2 regions of the Azonexus hydrophilus genome follow, and region 2 is predicted to be linked to the other one. Evidence: riboswitches for the same ligand, from Rfam matches in the RefSeq annotation. Region 2 holds a riboswitch; the other holds the start of a gene.

Region 1 (7,113 bases), 380 kb from region 2:
AGGCCCGCAAGAAAGCGGGCGAGACGCTGGCCATGGCCGACGTCGTCGTCGAAGTGCTCGACGCCCGCCTGCCGCAGGCGTCCAGCAACCCGATGATTCACGAGCTGCGCACCTTCCGCCAGCGCCCCTGCCTGAAGCTGCTGAACAAGGCCGACATCGCCGACCCGGCGGTGACCAAGGCCTGGCTGGAATACTTCGGCAAGCAGCCGGGCGTGATGGCGGTCGCCATCTCGTGCAAGAAGGCCGGCGACGTCGCCAAGATTCCCGGCCTGGCGCAGAAGCTGGCGCCGCACCGCAACGACGCGGTCAAGCCGCTGCGACTGATGATCATGGGCATCCCCAACGTCGGCAAATCGACGCTGATGAACGCGCTGGTCAAGAAGAAGGTCGCCGCCGTCGGCGACCAGCCGGCGGTGACCAAGAGCCAGCAGCGCATCGACATCAGCTCGCGGCTGACCATCTACGACACGCCGGGCATGCTCTGGCCGAAGATCGACCACCCGATCGACGGCCTGATGATGGCCGCCAGCCACTCGGTCGGCGTCAACGCTTACATCGACGATGAAGTCGCCACCTGGCTCGCCGGCTACCTGCTCGACCACTACCCGGCGCTGCTCAAGGCCCGCTACGGCTTCGACCTGCAGGGCATGGACGCGGTCGCCGTGCTCGAAGGCATCGCCAAAAAGCGCGGCTGCCTGATCAAGGGCCGCGGCGGCGAACTCGACCTCGAAAAAGCCGCCGGCATCCTGCTCAACGATTACCGTACCGGCACCCTCGGCCGCATCAGCCTGGAAACCCCGAGCCTGCGCGAAGCCCGTCAGGCGCAATTGGCCCAGGCCGCAGCGCTTCCCCCGGAAAATCCGGAAAACACCCCAATAACCGATGAAGACGGCGACCACTAGGCCTTTTCCAAAAAGCTGGTTATAATTCGCGCCGCTCGCCACCCGGCGAGACTTTTCCTCGATAGCTCAGTCGGTAGAGCGCCGGACTGTTAATCCGTAGGTCCCTGGTTCGAGCCCAGGTCGAGGAGCCAGGACTCAAGCAAAAAGCCCACTTTTCGGAGTGGGCTTTTTGTTGTCCGAAGGTTTTGCTGCATTTTGCTGCTCAGCTCGACTGATCCATGTGGCGTTGATGGCTGCAATCAACCATTCATGCAACGGACATCTTGTCGAGCGTCTGCTTTGCAGAAATTTTTTGTATGGCCGCAGTTGGCCGATTGCAGGCGAAAGGTCCAACGAACTTCAGCGCCTTTCCCCCTACCCAACAACCCGAAATAGCATCAAATCCATCGCTTCAGTCCGGACAGGCACGATGGCCTGATATTCCAGACTGGCAGCCCAGCGGTCGGCATCTTCGGCGCTCGGGAAGCTGAGTTCGACGTAGGCCTCGAAGGGTGTGCAGGCGAGTTGGTTCCAGTATGTCTTGTCGACCGTGCCACGGGCGACGACGCTGCCGCCGTGGCGTTCGACGGTGGCGCCGACCTGGCTGCGGTAGGTTTCGAAGGCTGCCGGGTCTTTCAGGCGGATCAGGCCGATGATCTTGACGCTCATTTTGTCTCCTTTGCTTTCTGTTCTTCTATATAAGCTCGCCAAGCTTCACGTGCTTCCTTGGACAGGAATAAATAGTAGAGCATGAACATGCCTTCAAGCGTCGACAGCCGCGTTCCCTTGAGCGCCTCCAGGGATAAGCGCGAAACGATCTTCACCATTATCAGTAACGGCGTTACACCCAAAGCACACATGAAGACGTATCTGAATTGGATTTTCAGGTCAGCGTCAGAAAGCAAGTCGCTGAGACCGAGTATGTAGCTGACTACGCCAAGTAGGATTGCCAGGACAATGAATCTGGACAGGGTTTTTTCGCGCATGTTGTTCTTGAAGACGGTGCCGATCATTGCCAGCAGGAATGAGGATGATCCACATACCAGTGTATCTCGCTGAGGGCCGGGAGCATGGGGGTCGTGGTTTCGGGGTGGTCCGGAATCCGAAGGATAGTCCGGCGCTTGGGTTTTGTCAGGGGAATTACCCTGCATAATGATGGTCCGCTGCCTTGTGCGCTAACATGGGCCTTGGCCGAAGTTGTCGCCGATTCGGGGAGGGGCATGGAAGAAGTCAATGGCGCCGCTGTGCGCTGGCATCAATTGCGACTGTACGTCGACAATCATCTGCACGACCGTTTTCTGGCACCGCCACTGACCGTCGTGGTGGCAGCGCTGCTGACCTTGTGGGTGCCGGTATGGCAGGCGGTGCTGTGGGCGGGCGTGGAACTGGTGGTGATCGCGGTCTATGTGAGCGTGTATCTGCGCTTCCGTCGTGCGCCGGTCGAGGAGGCCGGACACTGGGCGCGGCGGATTGCGCTGGCGCACGGGGCGCACATGGCGATGTGGTCGTCCATCGTGGTCTGGGCTTATCAGCCGGGTGATCTGAGCAGCTTGATGTTCGTCATGCTGGTGCATGTGGGTTTGATCTCGCTGACTGTGGTGATGAGCAATCCGCACCGGCGCCTGCTGCTGTCCGATCTGGTGGCGCCGGCGGTGGCGCTGGTCGGACCGCCGTTGATTGACGGCAGTCTGTTCAGTGTCGGCCTGACCGCGCTCGGCTTGCTCTACATTGCGCTGATGCTGCTGGTCGGCCTGAAGATCCATGCCAGTACGCTGGAGGCTCTGCTGCTGCGCCAGCGCAACGACCAGTTGATCAGCGAACTGGAACGTCAGGTCAAGCGTGATGCACTGACCGGGCTGGCCAACCGCCGCCATTTCATCGAGACCGGCGAGGTGGAACTGCAGCGGGCGGCGCGTTACCGCCATCCGTTGGCACTGCTGATGGTGGATATCGACCACTTCAAGCCGATCAACGATACCTATGGTCATCTGGCCGGCGACGAGGTGCTCAAGGCGGTGGCCGCGGTGTGCGCCGAAAGCGTGCGCGGCAACGATTGCCTGGCCCGGCTGGGCGGTGAGGAATTTGCCATCCTGATGCCGGAAACCGGGCTCGACGAGGCAGGCGCGGCGGCCGAGCGGCTGCGTGTCGCGGTGGAGCAGCTACGCTGCCAACTCCACGAAGGGCTGGTGACGCCGACGGTGAGCATTGGCGTGGCGATTACCGAAGGAGCAGGCGAGAGCCTGTCGTCTCTGATGCGACGCGGCGACCAGGCAATGTACGCAGCCAAGGCGCAGGGCCGCAACCGGGTGGTGATCGCGCCGCCACTGACCGCCTGAAAGACAGCGGAAAAAGTCTGGTCCGGGTGCGGTTTTTACGTCTATAATGCGCGCCTTCGCCGCTCAGGCAGCGAGATTCCTCGATAGCTCAGTCGGTAGAGCGCCGGACTGTTAATCCGTAGGTCCCTGGTTCGAGCCCAGGTCGAGGAGCCATGGATTCAAGCACTTAGCCCGCTAATCAGCGGGCTTTTTGCTATATGGGTCTGCCATGATTGACTTAGAATGAGCCACACGCAGATCGGTGCAATCGATTGCGTCAATCAAAACCATGGTGGGGGACCGTGATGAGCCTGAGCAATCAGACAATCGGCAAAGTCGTGCAATGGCTGGGCTGGTTCAGCGTGGCACATTCGTTATGGACTTACGGCTTTGCTTTGCTGGATGCCAAGTCGGATGCCTCAATCCGCGCCTATGCCTGGTTGATTGCCATTGAAGGCATCTTTTTCCTAGGCGCAGGTCTGCTCGTTGTCTGGCTTGGACGCCGGATTGCCAGGCCGGCTCAAGTGCCCGAGCCGGTCCAGGCTGAAAATCGCGGCGCCGAGTAGGGACGGTGCTCATGGACGACGCCGATACCTTGACGATCAGGCCGAATTATCCTGGGCTGCTGATGGCCATTCTCCTGCTGGGGTTTGCTGCCGGCATTTCTCTCGTCATGCTGCTTGCGCTGACGCGCAAGGATGTTTTTGGCCCGGCGCTCTTCGACTGGCTGCTGATTATCTTCCTGATCGTTTTCATCTTCCTGTTCATGCTCGGTTCTCTGTACGTGCTCTGGAACCACATCGCGGTGCTGTTCAGCGGCTTGCGGCCGTCTTTGGCCGTGCGCATCGACCGGCAGGGCATCCATTACCCGCTAAGGTACGAAGGCTTGATTCCCTGGCAGCTGATTCGCGACATACAAGTGCACAATGGCTACAACGGCAGTAGCCTGTGGTTCACGATCGATCCGTCGCTGCCGTTGCGGGGGTATTCGGTGCTCGATCACATTTACAGCATCGGCAATGAGCAAGTGATCGGTTATGTGCGGCTGTTGTCGCACCAATACAGCTTTTCTGCGCCGGAACTCATGCAGGAATTGCGTCGGCTGGCCCCGGAACGGGTGCATATGGCCTATCCCTTGAGTTGAATCTGGTCCTGCTATTCTCGAATACGCCGAGCTGCCCGGCCTGTTCGCCTGAACCGATTGACAGGTAGTCCCGGCGCTGCCGATAATCCGCCACTCTGCAGGAGAGAGAGCGCTGCTTGGCCAGCGCTCCGCCGAAGGCGCAAACTCCCATAATCGCTCAGGCATGCCGAACTGCAGAAATGATTCGCCGGCTGGAGAGTAGTTGCGAGCGTCCCGGCGCTTGGCAACTCACCGAAGGGGCAGGCTCCGAGGAGCCGAAACTCTCAGGTAAAAGGACAGGGGGAGAGGCGTCACGGAAACACCCGCTCAGGGGTTTCCGCTTTCTGACGGAGTCCTTTTGATGTTTGCCTTGCTGTTCGACAGTCTCGCCCACGTTTTTCAACCACTCGCCACCAAGCAGTTCGATCTGCTGCTGGTCGTCTACCTGGTCGCCATCGCCGCCGAGGCAATGTCCGGCGCGCTGGCCGCCGGCCGCCGCGACATGGATTTCTTCGGCGTCGCCGTGATCGCCTTTGTTACAGCGCTCGGCGGCGGCACGATCCGCGACGTCGTGCTCGGCAATTACCCGATCGGCTGGACCCAGCATCCCGAGTACGTTTATCTGGTCATCCTTGCCGGTCTGGCGACGACGCTGATCGCCCGCTTCATGCACCACATGAAGCGCGTCTTCCTGATGCTCGATGCGCTCGGCCTGGTCGCCTTCTCGCTGATCGGCTGCAACGTCGCGCTGCAACTCGATTACCCGCCGGTGGTTGTGATCATGGCCGGCATGCTCACCGGGATTTCCGGCGGCGTGCTGCGCGACGTGCTGTGCAACCAGGTGCCGGTGGTCTTCTGCCGCGAGCTTTACGCCAGCGTCTCGCTGTTCGTCTGCGTACTCTTCCTGGTCTTGCGCGGGCTTGACTGGGACAGCGACTTGATCACCCTGGTCTGCTTCGGCGCTGGTTTCGCCTTCCGCATGCTGGCGCTGCGTTTCGCCTGGAAGCTGCCGACCTTTTCCTACCAGCAGCGCTGGGACTGAAACACAGGCTGGGCTAAAATGACTGTATGAAAATACAGTTGTTTGCCAAAGGCCCGCATTGACCGTCCCGTCCGCGCTCCCCGACTACGCCGAGCTGCACTGCCTGTCCAACTTCAGCTTCCTGCGCGGTGCCTCGCACCCGGAGGAGCTGGCGGCGCAGGCGGTGGCGCAGGGCTATGCGGCGCTGGCGCTGACCGACGAGTGCTCCCTGGCCGGCGTCGTGCGCGTGCATCAGGCGTTCCGGGCGCAGGGTGGGGCGACGCGCCTCGTCATTGGCAGCGAGATGACCACGGTCGACGGCCTGAAACTGGTCTTTCTGGCGCAGAACCGGGAGGGTTACGGCAACCTCTCGGCATTGATCACGCTCGCCCGGCGGCGGGCGGAGAAGGGTGCCTACACGCTGCAGCGCCATGACCTGAACGCCATCTCGCCGAACGGCGCCTTGCCCGATTGCCTGGTGCTGTGGGTGCCCGAGGCAACGCCGTCGGTCGCCGATGGGCGCTGGCTGGCCGAACGCTTTCCCGGTCGTTGCTGGATCGCCGTCGAATTGCACGCCGGCCCGGACGATGCGGCCAAACTCGCGGAACTGCAGGCGCTCGGCGCCGCCTGCGGCCTGCCGCTGGTGGCGGCGGGCGATGTGCACATGCATGTCCGGGCGCGGCGACCGGTGCAGGATGTGCTGACCGCGCTGCGCCTGAAAACTTCGGTGTTCGACGCGGGGCATGCGCTGTTTCCGAATGGCGAGCGGCATTTGCGTTCGCGCTTGCGGCTGGCGCGGCTCTATCCGCCCGAACTGCTGGCCGAAACGCTGCGCATCGCGGCCTTGTGCACGTTTTCGCTGGACGAGTTGCGCTACGAATACCCGGAAGAAATCGTCCCCGCCGGCCACACGCCGACCTCGTGGTTGCGCCACGAAACCGAAGCCGGGCTGCGCCGGCGCTACCCGGCGGGCGTGCCGGGCGCGGTGCGCGAGCGCATCGAGCACGAATTGCGGCTGATCGCCGAGTTGCAGTACGAAGCCTATTTCCTGACCGTCTACGACATCGTCTGCTTCGCCCGCAGCGTCGACATCCTCTGCCAGGGGCGCGGCTCGGCGGCGAATTCGACGGTCTGTTTCGCACTCGGCGTCACCGAGGTCGACCCGGCGCGCTCGGCGATGCTGTTCGAGCGCTTCGTCTCCAAGGAGCGCGGCGAACCGCCCGACATCGACGTCGATTTCGAGCACGAGCGGCGCGACGAGGTCATCGCCTACATCTACGGAAAATACGGCCGCGAGCGCACGGCGCTGGCCGCCGCCGTCATCACCTACCGGACCAAGGGCGCGTTGCGCGACGCCGGTCGCGCGCTCGGCTTCGACATCGCCCGCATCGACGCGCTGACCGCATCGCTCGCCTGGTGGGACAAGCGCGAACAGATGCCGGAACGCTTCGCCGAGCAGGGGCTGGACCCGGCGTCGCCGCGCGTCGCCAAGTGGCTGTGGCTGGCCGAGCAACTGCGCGGCTTTCCCCGCCACCTGACCCAGCATGTCGGCGGCTTCGTCATGTCGCGCGGGCCGCTGGCGCGGCTGGTGCCGGTCGAGAACACGGCAATGGCCGAGCGCACGGTGATCCAGTGGGACAAGGATGACCTCGACGCGGTCGGCCTGATGAAGGTCGATGTGCTGGCGCTCGGCATGCTGTCGGCGCTGCGCCGGATGCTGGCGATGATCGGGCCGCTGGCATTGAACGAAATCCCCGAAGGCGACAAGGCGAC
Region 2 (7,113 bases):
GAAGCCCCACGGCTCGATGCGCGAGAACTGCCAGGCCAGGCGGTGCGGCAACAGGCTGACGGCGATGCGCCCGCCGTCAAGCGGCGGCAAGGGTAAAAGGTTGAGCACCATGAGCACGCAATTGATGACGATGCCGATCTTGCTCATCTCGGACAGCGGCACGGTGAAATCGGTGCTGGGCATTTCCCAGGCCAGCTTGAGCATGAAGGCCCAGCACAATGCCATGAACAGGTTGGCAGCCGGCCCGGCGGCAGCTACCCAGAGCATGTCGCGCTTGGGATTGCGCAGGCGGGTGAAATCGACCGGTACCGGCTTGGCGTAACCGAACAGGAAGCTGCCCGCCGAGAAGACGAGAATGGCGACCGGAATCAGGATGGTACCGATCGGATCGATGTGGCGCAGCGGATTCAGGCTGATCCGCCCCATCTGCCAGGCGGTCGGATCGCCGAAATGGCGGGCCGCGTAACCGTGCGCCGCTTCGTGCAGGGTGATCGCGAAGATCACCGGCAATGCAGCGATGGCGATGGTCTGGATCAGGGCGTTGATGTCGAGCATGTTCAGTCGAATCCGAACGGGGCGAGCGGGCCGCGACCGGCGCGAACCAGTTCGGGCGCCGAACCGGTCAGGTCGATGACGGTGGTCGGTTCGATACCGCAGGTGCCGGCATCGAGGATTAGTTCAAGCTGGTCGTCGAGACGGTCGAGAATTTCCCAGCCCTCGGTCAGCGGACTGTCCTCACCCGGCAACTGCAGCGTCGTCGTCAGCAGGGGTTCCTGCAACTCTTCCAGCAAGGCCAGGGCGACCGGGTGATCCGGCACGCGCACACCGATGGTCTTGCGCTTGGGGTGCATGACCCGGCGCGGCAACTCCTTGCTGCCTTCGAGGATGAAGGTGTAGCTGCCCGGCGTTGCCGCCTTGAGCAAGCGGTACTGGGCGTTGTCGACACGCGCGAAATGGGCGATCTCGGAGAGGTCGCGAACCATCAGCGTGAGGTGGTGACGCTCGTCCATCTGGCGGATCAGGCGGATGCGGTCGAGCGCTTCCTTGTCACCCAGATGACAAGCCAGTGCGTAACAGGAGTCCGTCGGCAAGGCGACGATGGCGCCCTTGCGGATGAAGTCGGCCGCCTGGGCAAGCAGGCGCTGCTGCGGGGAATCGGGATGGATATTGACGACGCGGGCCATGGTTTCAATCGATCAGGCGCCAGACCGGCTTGAGGTCCGGCGGCAGCGGTGCCGCCCGACCGAGGTCGACGTAACTCTCGTCCGGCCCGTGAAAATCCGAGCCGCGCGAGGCATGAAAAGCGTAATGGCGTGCCAGCCGGGCAAAATGCAGCAGGTGGTCGGGCGAATGGCTGCCACTGGCCACCTCGATCGCCTGCCCGCCCAGATCCTTGAACTCGTCGAGGAACTTGCGCATGTCACCACCGGACATTCTGTAGCGCCCGGGATGGGCCACCACGGCGACACCGCCGGCCGCGTGAATCCAGCCCAGCGCATCGGCCAGGGAAGCCCAACGGTGGTCGACATAGCCAGGCTTGCCGGGTGCCAGGTAATACTGGAACACCCCGGAAATATCCCGGGCGATGCCGATGGAGACGAGATAGCGGGCAAAATGGGCGCGCGAAATCAGGTTCGGATTGGTCACGTAGCCCATGGCCCCTTCGAAGACGCCATGAATGCCGATGGCGTCAAGCGCCTCGCCCATCCGCCGGGCGCGCTCGAGACGACCGCTGCGCAGCGCTTCGAGGCCGCCGACCAGCACCGGATTGGCCGGATCGAAGCCGAGACCGACGATATGGATCGGCGTTTCCCGCCACTCGATGGAAATCTCCACCCCGGGAACGAAGCGCATCCCGGCTTCTGCCGCGGCTTCCGCCGCTGGCGCCAAGCCGCCGATATCGTCGTGATCGGTCAAGGCCCAGAAATCGACACCGTTATCCGCCGCCCGGCGCGCCACCACCGCCGGCGGCAACAAACCGTCGGACACGGACGAATGGCAATGAAAATCGAAATTGGCTGGGTTCACGGATGGCAAGACACGGGCAAACGCGGAGTTTAGCACGAAGGCCGCCCCTCACCGAGACGCCTTGTGCGGCGCAACATATTGATTGGACAGCCACGACCGGATATAGTGCGAGCCATCCTGTGGGAGAGCGCAGATCCGTCTGCCGCCGAAGGCGCAATTTCACCCGAAAACGCTCAGGCAAAAGGACCACAAGATGAGGCCAGGCGGCATGCGCATTGGCTGCGAGACACGAAGACAAGCCGAAGACAGTGCGAATAGCACGACGAGGCGCAGTCGACACCGTATCGCTGGCAATGCGCATGTCGCCCCCTGAAACTCTGGAGAGCGGCGTAGACAGCGCCCACCGATGGGGCAAATCTCTCAGGTATCGAGGACAGAGGGGTGAAACGCAAAACGCGAGTTTTACGTTTCACCCCTTTTCTGTTTCCAGAATCGACGTTAACAAACGTCAGTAAAGGATTGATATGCTGAAGCAAACGGTCTTGAATGCCGCCCATCGCGCACTTGGCGCCCGAATGGTCGATTTCGGCGGCTGGGACATGCCGGTCAACTACGGTTCGCAGATCGAGGAGCACCACGCCGTCCGTAACGACTGCGGCATGTTCGACGTCTCGCACATGTGCCCGGTCGATCTGGTCGGCGCCGATTGCCGCCCCTTCCTCTCGCGCCTGGTCGCCAACGACGTCGCCAAGCTGACCGTTTCCGGCAAGGCGCTCTACGCCGCCATGCTCAACGAGGCCGGCGGCGTCATCGATGACCTGATCATCTATTTCCTCACCGACACCAAGTTCCGCCTGGTGGTCAATGCCGGCACCGCCGACAAGGATCTGGCCTGGATGCAGGCCAAGGCCGCCGAATGGAAGATGGACGTCAGCATCACCCAGCGCCGCGACGGCGCCGACAATCTCGGCATCATCGCCGTCCAGGGCCCGAACGCCCGCGCCAAGGTGTGGCAGGTGCTGCCGCAAGTGAAGGCCGCGAGCGAAGGCCTGAAACCCTTCTTCGCCGCCGAAGTCGATCAGTATTTCATCGCCAGCACCGGTTACACCGGCGAAGACGGCTACGAGATCATGCTCCCGGCCAGCGAAGCCGAAGCCGTGTGGAACGCGCTCAAGGTAGCCGGCGTCGCGCCTTGCGGCCTGGGCGCCCGCGACACGCTGCGCCTGGAAGCCGGCATGAATCTCTACGGCCAGGATATGGACGAGACGGTTTCCCCGCTCGACGCCGGCTTGGCCTGGACCGTCGCCATGAAGGACGAGCGCGATTTCGTCGGCCGTGCCGCACTGGCCGCCAACGGCCAGCAGAAACAGTTCCTTGGCCTGATCCTGCTCGACAAGGGCGTGCTGCGCGGCCATCAGAAAGTCGTCACCGCCCACGGCGACGGCGAGATCACCTCCGGCAGCTTCTCGCCGACGCTGCAGCAATCCATCGCCCTCGCCCGCCTGCCACTCGGCGTCGCCATCGGCGATCAAGTCGAGGTCGACATTCGCGGCAAACTGCTCAAGGCCAAGGTCACCAAACCCGTATTCGCCCGCAACGGCAAAGCTGTCATCTAATTCACCCCACTCAGGAGAAAACCATGTCCAACGTCCCGTCCAACCTCAAGTACGCCGCCTCCCACGAGTGGGTCCTGAAGAACGCCGATGGCACCGTCACCGTCGGCATTTCCGACCACGCGCAGGAAGCCCTGGGTGATCTGGTCTTCGTCGAGCTGCCGGAAGTCGGCGCCCATTACGATGCCGAGAAGGAAATCGCCGTGGTCGAGTCGGTCAAGGCCGCCGCCGACGTGTACGCGCCGATCGCCGGCACCGTCACCGAAGTCAACCAGGCCGCCGTCGATGCGCCGGAGTCGGTCAATGCCGACGCCTACGCCGCCTGGCTGTTCAAGATGACCCCGGACAACATCGCCGATGTCGACGCCCTGCTTGACGCCGCCGCCTACCAGGCTGTCGCCGACGCCGCCTGATCCCGGCCCGCCGTTTTTCCTCCACCAGCCCGGTCGACCGTAACCGGCCGGGCTGTTCCGCTGCATAGCCCCCGCGAGAAACAATCCACATGAAGACCCTGCCCTTGAGCGCCCTGGAGCAGCACGACGAATTCATCGACCGTCACATCGGCCCCTGCACCACTGAAATGACCGAGATGCTGGCCACCATCGGTGCCGCCAGCCTCGACCAGCTGATCGACCAGACCGTCCCGGCCGCCATCCGCCTGCCGGCTGACCTGCCGCTGCCGGCCCCGCGCCGCGAACACGAGGCACTCGCCGACCTGAAGGCGATCGCCAGCAAGAACGTGATCCAGAAGTCGTGCATCGGCATGGGCTACTACGACACGCTGACGCCCAAGGTGATCCTGCGCAACGTCATGGAAAACCCCGGCTGGTACACCGCCTACACGCCCTACCAGGCCGAAATCGCCCAGGGCCGCCTGGAAGCGCTGATGAACTTCCAGCAGATGGTCGTCGACCTGACCGGGCTGGAAATCGCCAACGCCTCGCTGCTCGACGAAGCCACCGCCGCCGCCGAAGCCATGACGATGGCCCGCCGCGTTTCCAAGTCGAAGTCGAACCGCTTCCTGGTCGACGCCGCCTGCTTCCCGCAGACCATCGACGTGGTCAAGACGCGCGCCGCCTACTTCGGCTTCGAACTGGTGATCGCTGCGGTCGACACGGTAAAAGACGAAGAATTCTTCGGCGCCCTGCTCCAGTACCCGAACGACAACGGTGAAGTGCGCGACCTCAGCGCGATCATCGCCGGCCTCAAGGCACGCGGCACCACGGTCGCCGTCGCCGCCGACCTGATGGCGCTGGTGCTGCTCAAGTCGCCGGGCGCCATGGGCGCCGACATCGCCCTCGGTTCGAGCCAGCGCTTCGGTATCCCGATGGGCTTCGGTGGCCCGCACGCCGCCTTCTTCGCCACCCGCGAAGCCTTCGTCCGCTCGATGCCGGGCCGCATCATCGGCGTTTCCAAGGACGCACGCGGCAAGACTGCCTACCGCATGACGCTGCAGACGCGCGAACAGCACATCCGCCGCGAGAAGGCCAATTCCAACATCTGCACCTCGCAGGTACTGCTCGCCAACATGGCCGGCATGTACGCCGTTTACCACGGCCCGCAAGGCCTGAAGACGATCGCCACGCGCATCCACCGGCTGACCGCGATCCTCGCCGAAGGCCTCAAGCGCGCCGGCGTCAAGCTGCTCACCGGGCAGTTCTTCGACACCGTCCATATCGACCTCGGCGCCCGCGCCGAGAGCATCCATCAGGCGGCTGTCGCCGCCGGCTACAACCTGCGCCGCGTCTCGGCCGGCGTCCTCGGCGTCTCCTTCGACGAAACGACGACGCGCAACGATGTTGCCGAACTGTTCAAGCTGATCACCCAGGTCACGCTCGACATGGAAACCTTCGACGCTCAGCTCGCCGCCGCCGACCCGGCGCTGCCGGCCGCCCTGCTGCGCGATGACGCGATCCTCGCGCACCCGGTGTTCAACACGCACCACACCGAGCACGAGATGCTGCGCTACCTGAAGTCGCTGCAGAACAAGGACCTGGCGCTCGACCATTCGATGATCTCGCTCGGCTCGTGCACGATGAAGCTGAACGCGACCAGCGAAATGATCCCGGTCACCTGGCCGGAATTCGGCGGCATCCACCCGTTCGCCCCGCGCGAGCAAGTCGCCGGCTACCACGAGATGATCGCCGGCCTGACCGAATGGCTGAAGACGGTGACCGGCTTCGACGCCATCTGCATGCAGCCGAACTCCGGCGCCCAGGGCGAATACGCCGGCCTGGTGGCGATTGCCCGCTACCACGCCAGCCGTGGCGAAGCGCACCGCAAGGTCTGCCTGATCCCGAAATCGGCGCACGGCACCAACCCGGCCACCGCCCAGATGTGCAACATGCAGGTCGTCGTCGTCGATTGCGACGACAACGGCAACGTCGATGTCGCCGACCTCAAGGCCAAGGCTGAGGAACACAAGGACGACCTGGCCTGCCTGATGATCACCTACCCATCGACGCACGGCGTGTTCGAGGAAGCGGTTCGCGAGATCTGCGCCATCGTCCATGCCAACGGCGGCCAGGTATACATGGACGGCGCCAACCTCAACGCCCAGGTCGGCCTGACCTCGCCCGGCTTCATCGGCGCCGACGTCAGCCACATGAACCTGCACAAGACCTTCGCCATCCCGCACGGCGGCGGCGGACCGGGCATGGGCCCGATCGGCCTGAAGGCCCACCTCGCACCGTTCATGGCCAACCACGCGGTCGCCGCCATCGACGGTCCGCACGGCGGCCAGGGCGCGGTCTCGGCGGCGCCCTTCGGTTCGGCGTCGATCCTGACCATTTCTTGGATGTACCTGGCGATGCTCGGCGGCGCCGGCGTCAAGAAGGCGACCCAGGTCGCCATCCTCAACGCCAACTACATCGCCACCAAGCTCAAGGACCACTACCCGGTGCTCTACGTCGGCAAGAACGGCCGCGTCGCGCACGAGTGCATCCTCGACATCCGCCCGATCAAGGCCGCCACCGGCATCGCCGAGATCGACATCGCCAAGCGCCTGATGGACTACGGTTTCCACGCACCGACGGTGTCCTTCCCGGTCGCCGGCACGATCATGGTCGAGCCGACGGAATCGGAATCGAAGGCTGAACTGGACCGCTTCATCGAAGCCATGGTCAGCATCCGCGAAGAAATCCGCCAGATCGAGAACGGCGTGTGGACGGCCGACAACAATCCGTTGAAGAACGCCCCGCACTCCCAGGCCGACGTCATCGACGCCGACTGGCTGCATCCGTACAGCCGCCAGCAAGCCGTCTTCCCGCTGCCCTGGGTGGCCGCCAACAAGTTCTGGCCGAGCGTCAACCGCATCGACGATGTGTATGGCGACCGCAACCTGAACTGTGCCTGTCCGCCGCTTTCGGCCTACGAGGACTGATGGTCGATTTCTCGGCAATCGCCAGATGGCCCAACGTCCCCGACTGTTTCGAGTGGCTTTCGCTCGACCGGCGCGGGGACTGGCGATTGCAGGGAGAACGGGTGACGCACCACGGCCTGGTCGAGTTCATGAACCGGCAGTATGGTTCGG

Evidence for each region. Region 2 has a riboswitch for glycine ahead of gcvT (glycine cleavage system aminomethyltransferase GcvT). Riboswitches for the same ligand answer to the same signal wherever they lie in the genome.
Region 1: linked by a shared signal. The riboswitch ahead of AADV58_RS10635 (trimeric intracellular cation channel family protein) and the one ahead of gcvT (glycine cleavage system aminomethyltransferase GcvT) in region 2 are both predicted to bind glycine.

The regions. Positions count from the first base shown of each region.
Region 1 covers NZ_CP151406.1:2,198,933-2,206,045, reverse strand. Annotated here, with positions in the region: gene ylqF (ribosome biogenesis GTPase YlqF) at 1-902, shown strand, start outside; tRNA gene AADV58_RS10670 (tRNA-Asn) at 958-1,033, shown strand; gene AADV58_RS10665 (DUF1330 domain-containing protein) at 1,257-1,550, opposite strand; gene AADV58_RS10660 (hypothetical protein) at 1,547-1,867, opposite strand; gene AADV58_RS10655 (GGDEF domain-containing protein) at 2,102-3,217, shown strand; tRNA gene AADV58_RS10650 (tRNA-Asn) at 3,295-3,370, shown strand; gene AADV58_RS10645 (hypothetical protein) at 3,502-3,762, shown strand; gene AADV58_RS10640 (hypothetical protein) at 3,774-4,340, shown strand; glycine riboswitch at 4,429-4,524, shown strand; gene AADV58_RS10635 (trimeric intracellular cation channel family protein) at 4,747-5,361, shown strand; gene AADV58_RS10630 (error-prone DNA polymerase) at 5,420-7,113, shown strand, end outside.
Region 2 covers NZ_CP151406.1:1,823,173-1,830,285, reverse strand. Annotated here, with positions in the region: gene AADV58_RS08790 (site-2 protease family protein) at 1-546, opposite strand, end outside; gene AADV58_RS08785 (L-threonylcarbamoyladenylate synthase) at 558-1,184, opposite strand; gene AADV58_RS08780 (3',5'-nucleoside bisphosphate phosphatase) at 1,189-2,028, opposite strand; glycine riboswitch at 2,139-2,227, shown strand; glycine riboswitch at 2,336-2,415, shown strand; gene gcvT (glycine cleavage system aminomethyltransferase GcvT) at 2,493-3,584, shown strand; gene gcvH (glycine cleavage system protein GcvH) at 3,608-3,994, shown strand; gene gcvP (aminomethyl-transferring glycine dehydrogenase) at 4,084-6,963, shown strand; gene AADV58_RS08760 (DUF2946 family protein) at 6,963-7,113, shown strand, end outside.